Paraburkholderia bryophila: one gene and its partner. Each later gene encodes a partner of the first gene's protein in a complex. Links are inferred from orthologs where the notes say so. Each region holds a gene or a part of one and is shown on either strand. Other genes may lie near its edges.

Evidence for each region.
Region 2: the proteins of GGD40_RS19295 (region 1) and GGD40_RS04885 are in contact, whole or in part, in a solved structure (PDB 8BNU), measured with the Escherichia coli proteins. The link is inferred for Paraburkholderia bryophila from one-to-one orthologs.

Annotation. Positions count from the first base shown.
Region 1 is NZ_JACCAS010000001.1:4,294,566-4,297,872, reverse strand. What follows is about bases 300-3,289. They hold GGD40_RS19295 (3-hydroxyacyl-CoA dehydrogenase NAD-binding domain-containing protein), read left to right. Parts: upstream 300-729; coding sequence 730-2,850; downstream 2,851-3,289. Other genes in these bases: GGD40_RS19290 (acyl-CoA dehydrogenase family protein), read left to right, coding at 2,941-3,289; GGD40_RS19300 (LysR family transcriptional regulator), read right to left, coding at 300-538. In the rest of the region: more of GGD40_RS19300, read right to left, coding at 1-299; more of GGD40_RS19290, read left to right, coding at 3,290-3,307. UniProt on the Escherichia coli protein: Catalyzes the formation of a hydroxyacyl-CoA by addition of water on enoyl-CoA. Also exhibits 3-hydroxyacyl-CoA epimerase and 3-hydroxyacyl-CoA dehydrogenase activities.
Region 2 is NZ_JACCAS010000001.1:1,079,913-1,083,028, forward strand. Bases 221-3,019 are described here. They hold GGD40_RS04885 (acetyl-CoA C-acetyltransferase), read left to right. Parts: upstream 221-868; coding sequence 869-2,170; downstream 2,171-3,019. Other genes in these bases: GGD40_RS04880 (MaoC/PaaZ C-terminal domain-containing protein), read left to right, coding at 221-831; GGD40_RS04890 (AMP-binding protein), read left to right, coding at 2,320-3,019. In the rest of the region: more of GGD40_RS04880, read left to right, coding at 1-220; more of GGD40_RS04890, read left to right, coding at 3,020-3,116.

The DNA of each region.
Region 1 (3,307 bases):
GCCTCACCGGCATGCCGCGGCTTTCGGCGAATGCGGGCGACGCGCACGCGACATAGCGCACCGGCCCCATGTCGCGCGCGACCAGGTTTTGCGGCGGCTCGGACATGACCCGCACGGCGATATCCACTTCGTCGCGCATCAGGTCTTCGACACGGTTTTCGAACATCACGTCCAGCACGATGCCCGGATAGAGCCGCTTGAACGCGATCAGCCAGTCGGACATGACCAGTTGCCCGTAGCCGCTCGGCACGCTCAGCCGCACCCGCCCTTGCAGGCTTTGGCCGAGCGTGGCGACCGATTCGCGGGCGGCCAGCAGCGCGTTCTGGATCGCGCGGCCGTGTTCGTAGAGTTGCAGGCCGATTTCGGTCGGCTCGACCCGCCGCGTGGTGCGCCTGACCAGTTGCAGACCGATCGAACGCTCCAGCTGGTTCAGGTGGTAGCTCACGTTCGCGCGGCTCATTTTCAGCCGGCGCGCGGCCTCGCTCAGGTTGCCCGCGTCGAGAATGTCCACCAGCAAGGTCAGCGAATTGACGTCCACGGCGGCACCTTTGTCAAAATAATTTTGACAGTCTGTCAACCGTCCATGTGATTGTCAATAAACCTTGACCGCCGCACAATCGGAGAATTCGCCAGACGCGGTCCGCCCGCGCGCGCCGCCGAGCGCGGGCGCGGTGTCGGGCATCGCTAGAAGCCGCCAGCAGTCACAGATAACCGTTCAGGAGACACCCCATGACCTTCACCCCTTCGACCGATGTCGTCACGCACGCCGTACGCGGCAAGGTGCTGCTCGTAACCATCGACCATGCGCCGGTCAATGCCCTCTCCGCCGACGTGCGGCGCGGCCTCGCCAACGCGATCGACGCCGCCGACGCCGATCCGGCCGTCGAGGCGGTGCTGATCGTCGGCGCGGGTCGCAACTTCATCGCCGGTGCGGACATTCGCGAGTTCGGCAAGCCGCCGGTGCCGCCATCGCTGCCGGACGTGTGCAACCGCATCGAAGCGTGCACGAAGCCGGTGGTGGCCGCGATTCACGGCGCGGCGCTTGGTGGCGGCCTGGAAGTGGCGCTCGCCGCGCATTACCGGATCGCGGTCGACGGCGCGAAGCTCGGCCTGCCCGAAGTGCAACTCGGCCTGCTGCCGGGCGCAGGCGGCACGCAGCGCACACCGCGTCTGATCGGCGCGGCCGCCGCGCTCGATCTGATTCTCAGCGGCCGTCATGCGAGCGCGCAGGAAGCGCTGGCGCTGGGGCTGGTCGACCGCGTCGGCAGCAGTGACGATCTGCTGGCCGAAGCCCTCGCTTACACGCAGGAGTTGCTGGCCACCCACGCGCCGGTGCGCCGCACGCGCGACGCCACGGCACTCGCCGATCGCGCCACGAGTCTCGCCGCCGTTGCCGCTGCGCGCGCCGACACCGCGAAGAAATCGCGCGGTCTGTTCTCGCCGCTCAAGATCGTCGACGCGGTCGAAGCCGCCATCGAACAGCCCTTCGACGAAGGCCTTCGGATCGAACGCAAGCTGTTCCTCGAATGCATCGACAGTCCGCAACGTGCCGGTTTGATCCACGCGTTCTTTGCCGAACGTGAAGTGCTCAAGGCGCCCGAAACGCGCTCCGCCAAACCGCGCGTGCTGGACGCAATCGGCGTGGTCGGCGGCGGCACGATGGGCGCGGGCATCGCCGTCGCGGTGCTCGACGCGGGCTTGCCGGTGACGATGATCGAACGCGACGACGAATCGCTCGCGCGCGGCCGTGCGCACATCGAAAAGGTCTACGACGGCCTGATCGCGAAAGGCCGCCTGAGCGCGGAGAAAAAAGCCGCCGTGATGGCGCGCTGGAGCGGCAGCACTTCGTACGACGCGCTGGCCAACGCCGACCTCGTGATCGAAGCCGTATTCGAAGATCTGGCCGTGAAAAAAGCCGTGTTCGCCGAACTCGATCGCGTCTGCAAAAAAGGCGCGGTGCTCGCGACCAACACGTCGTATCTCGACATCGACGCGATCGCGTCGAGCATCTCGCGTCCCGCCGACGTGATCGGCCTGCACTTCTTCTCGCCGGCCAACATCATGAAGCTGCTGGAAGTGGTGGTGCCGAAACAGGTCAGCGCCGACGTGGTCGCCACCGCATTCGAGCTCGCGAAGAAACTGCGCAAGACGCCGGTGCGCGCGGGCGTGTGCGACGGCTTTATCGGCAACCGCGTGCTCGCCGTGTATCGCAGCGCCGCTGACGCGATGATGGAAGACGGCGCGTCGCCGTATCAGATCGACGCCGCCGTGCGCGCCTTCGGCTTTGCGATGGGACCGTTTCAGGTGGTCGATCTGGCGGGCGGCGACATCGGCTGGGCTACGCGCAAACGGCGCGCGGCGACCCGCAATCCCGCCGCTCGATATGTGCAGATCAGCGACCGCCTGTGCGAACGCGGCTGGTTCGGCCAGAAGACCGGCCGCGGCTTCTATCGGTATGCCGAAGGTTCGCGCAGCGGCGCGCCCGACCCCGAAGTTCAAGCGATCATCGACGCCGAACGCGAGCGCGCCGGCATCACGCCGCGCACTTTCACCGACGAAGAAATCGTGCGCCGCTACATGGCCGCGATGATCAACGAAGGCGCGAACGTCGTGCATGAAGGCATCGCGCTGCGGCCATTGGATGTCGACGTGACCTTCCTGTACGGCTATGGTTTTCCGCGCTATCGCGGCGGTCCGATGAAATACGCCGACATGGTAGGGCTGCCGACGATTCTCGCCGACATTCGCGAGTTCGCCAAAGAAGACCCGCTGTTCTGGCAAGCGTCGCCGCTGCTGGTCGATCTGGTCGAACGCGGCGCCGACTTCGCGAGTCTGAACCAGACGGTCTGAAGCCGCCGCTTTTTTTGCTCCTGTTATGCAGCACGGCCGGTGGCGCGCAACAGCGCCCCGCTCCGCTCACTTTCCACGGAACACTCCGCTATGGATCTGAACTTCACCCCTGAAGAAGAAGCCTTCCGCGCCGACGTGCAGACGTTCCTGCGCGATAAGCTGCCGCAGCGTCTCGCCGACAAGGTCCACGGCGGCCGTCGTCTGACGCGCGACGACATGGCCCAATGGCACGCGATTCTCAACACGCAAGGCTGGCTCGCGAATCACTGGCCGAAGGAGTACGGCGGTCCCGGCTGGAGCGCAGCGCAGAAATTCATCTTCGAAAACGAATGCGCGTTGGCCGGCGCGCCGCGCGTCGTACCGTTCGGCGTCAACATGCTCGGGCCGGTGCTGATCAAGTACGGCAGCGACGCGCAGAAACACCATTGGCTGCCGCGCATTCTCGACGGCTCGGACT
Region 2 (3,116 bases), 3.2 Mb from region 1 along the record:
GCCAAACTCTATGCGCGCGCGTTGTCGGGCATCGTCAAGCGCGGGCGGCCCACGCAACTGCCGGCGCTGCGCCTCGTGCGCCCCGCCGTCGCGCTCGATCCGGGCGCGGTCTGGCGTTACGCGCGGGTGTGCGGCTTCATCCCGGAGCACGGTGTGCCGCTCACCTATCCGCATCTGCTTGCGTTTCCGTTGCATCTGCTGATGCTGACCGATCCCGCGTTTCCGTGGCCGGCGCTCGGGCTCGTGCATCTGGCCAATCACGTGCGCCTGCGCCGCCCGCTCGCCTATAAAGATCTGCTGCGCGTGGAGGTCGAGTTCGGCGCGCTGTTGCGTCACGACAAGGGTCAGGCGTTCGTCCTGCACACGCGCCTGTACCGGCGCGGCGAAGCGGTGTGGGACGGCGACAGCGTCTATCTGAAACGCGGCGTGCCGGCGACCGGCAGCGCGCTCGCGCCGCTCGAGCTCGGGCCCGACACGCTGCAGCGCATCGCGCGCTGGCAGTTGCCGTCGCAACTGGGCCGCGACTACGCGAAGGTCTCCGGCGACTACAACCCGATCCACCTCAGCGCGCTGTCCGCGAAGGCCTTCGGTTTTCCGCGCGCGATCGCGCACGGCATGTGGACGCTGGCGCGCGCCGCCGCCGCGCTGCAACCGCCCAAGCCGCTCGCCGAAGGCACGCTCAGCGCCGAATTCAAATTGCCGATGCTGTTGCCGGGCGAAGCGTCGTTATGGAGCGCGTCGGCTTCGCTGATTGAACGCGATATCGAAGTGCGCGACATCAGCGGCGAAAAACCGCATCTGCGTGGCCGCATGCAGTGGAAACTGCTATGAGCCGCCTCGTCAAAACAAGAACCTCAAGGAGCCGAGCATGACCCACCCGCAGCCAGCCGTGCGCCGCGTCGCCATCGTCGGGGGCAACCGGATTCCGTTTTCCCGCTCGAACACCGCGTACGCGACCGCGTCGAATCAGGACATGCTGACCTTCACGCTGCAAGGCCTGATCGATCGCTACAACCTGCACGGCGAACGGCTGGGTGAAGTCGCGGCGGGCGCCGTCATCAAGCACTCGCGCGATTTCAACCTGACGCGCGAAGCGGTGCTGTCCACCACGCTCGCGAAAGAAACGCCCGCCTACGACGTGCAGCAAGCCTGCGGCACCGGACTCGAAGCGGCGATTCTCGTCGCCAACAAGATCGCGCTGGGGCAAATCGAAGTGGGCATCGCGGGCGGCGTGGATACGACCTCCGACGCACCGATCGGCGTCAACGAACGGATGCGCAAGATCCTGCTCGAAGTGAACCGCAGCCGCAGCACCGGGCAGCGCGTCGGCGCACTGACCAAGCTGCGGCCCGGCATGTTCTTCAAGCCGCTGTTGCCGCGCAATGGCGAACCTCGCACCGGCCTGTCGATGGGCGAGCATTGCGAGATGATGGCCAAGCGCTGGAACATTTCGCGCGAGGCGCAGGACGTGCTCGCGTACGACAGCCACCGCAAGCTTAACGAAGCGTACGCACGCGGCTTCGTCAACGATCTGATGACGCCGTATCGCGGCCTCTCGCGCGACAACAATCTGCGCGCCGACCTCACGCTCGAAAAACTCGCGAGCCTGAAGCCGGTGTTCGACCGCGACGCCGGCACGCTGACCGCCGGCAATTCGACGCCGCTCACCGACGGCGCCTCCGCCGTGCTGCTCGCGAGCGAGGACTGGGCGGCTCGACATGGCTTGCCGGTGCTGGCCTATCTGAGCTGGTCCGAAACCGCGGCGGTCGACTTTTTCGACAAGAAAGAAGGCCTGCTGATGGCGCCCGCCTACGCGGTGCCGCGCATGCTCGCGCGCGCCGGCCTCACGCTGCAGGACTTCGATCTGTATGAAATTCACGAGGCGTTCGCGGCCCAAGTGCTGTGTACGCTCACCGCGTGGCAGGATGACGAGTATTGCCGCACGCAGCTCGGCTTGCCCGGGCCGCTCGGTGCGATCGACCGCACGAAACTGAACGTGAACGGCAGCTCGCTCGCCACCGGCCATCCGTTCGCGGCGACCGGCGGGCGCATCGTCGCCGGTCTCGCGAAGATGCTTGCGCAACTCGACAAACCGGCCGGCACCGCGCGTGGGTTGATATCGATCTGCGCGGCGGGCGGCCAGGGCGTGGTGGCGATTCTGGAGCGTTGATCCGGCGCGCCTCGTTCGCCTCGACGAATTGTGTTGCTTCACGAAAGATTGCTGCAAACTTTGCTTTGGATTGCTTCGACGCACGCTCGGATGACTGGTCGCACGACCAGCACACAAACAGATGAAGCCACCGCTTCTGGAGACGACCGATGACCCAGCCCGCTCAAACCCCGCTCTCGCCCGCCGATCAGGCGTCGGCCGCCGTGAATGCCGCGCACGCGACCAGCGCCTCGAACGCCAGCAACGCAGCTAACGCGCCGCTTGCCGCGAACGCCGCACCGAACACCGACGGCATCTGGTACGCCTCCTACCCGTCGGACGTACCGCATGACATCGACGTCGGGCAATACGAATCGATTCCGCAGTTCTTCGACGAGTGCGTCGCCAAGTTCCGCGAGCGGGTTGCGTATGTGAGCGTCGGCGCGAACCTGACCTACGGCGAACTCGGCCGCAAGGCCACCGCGTTCGCCGCGTATCTGCAGAGTATCGGCGTGAAACCCGGCGAGCGTGTCGCAATCATGCTGCCGAATACGTTCCAGTATCCGGTGTCGCTGTTCGGCGTGCTGAAAGCCGGCGGCGTGGTGGTCAACGTCAATCCGTTGTACACCGTGCGCGAGCTCGCGCATCAGTTGAAGGACAGCGGCGCGACCACGATCATCGTGTTCGAGAACTTCGCGAAGACGGTAGAAGACTCGCTGCCCGGCACCAAGATCCAGAATGTCATCGTGACGGGTCTCGGCGATCTGCTCGCCGACGGCCTGAATCTGAAGGGACGTCTGCTCAACTTCATGCTGCGTCACGTGAAGAAAATGGTGCCCGCGTACAACCTGCCGCAAGCCGTGCCGCTGCTCAGCGCACTCGCGACCGGTTACACGCGGCCGGTCACGCCGGTACGTCTCGCGCACAACGACATCGCGTTCCTGCAATACACCGGCGGCACCACCGG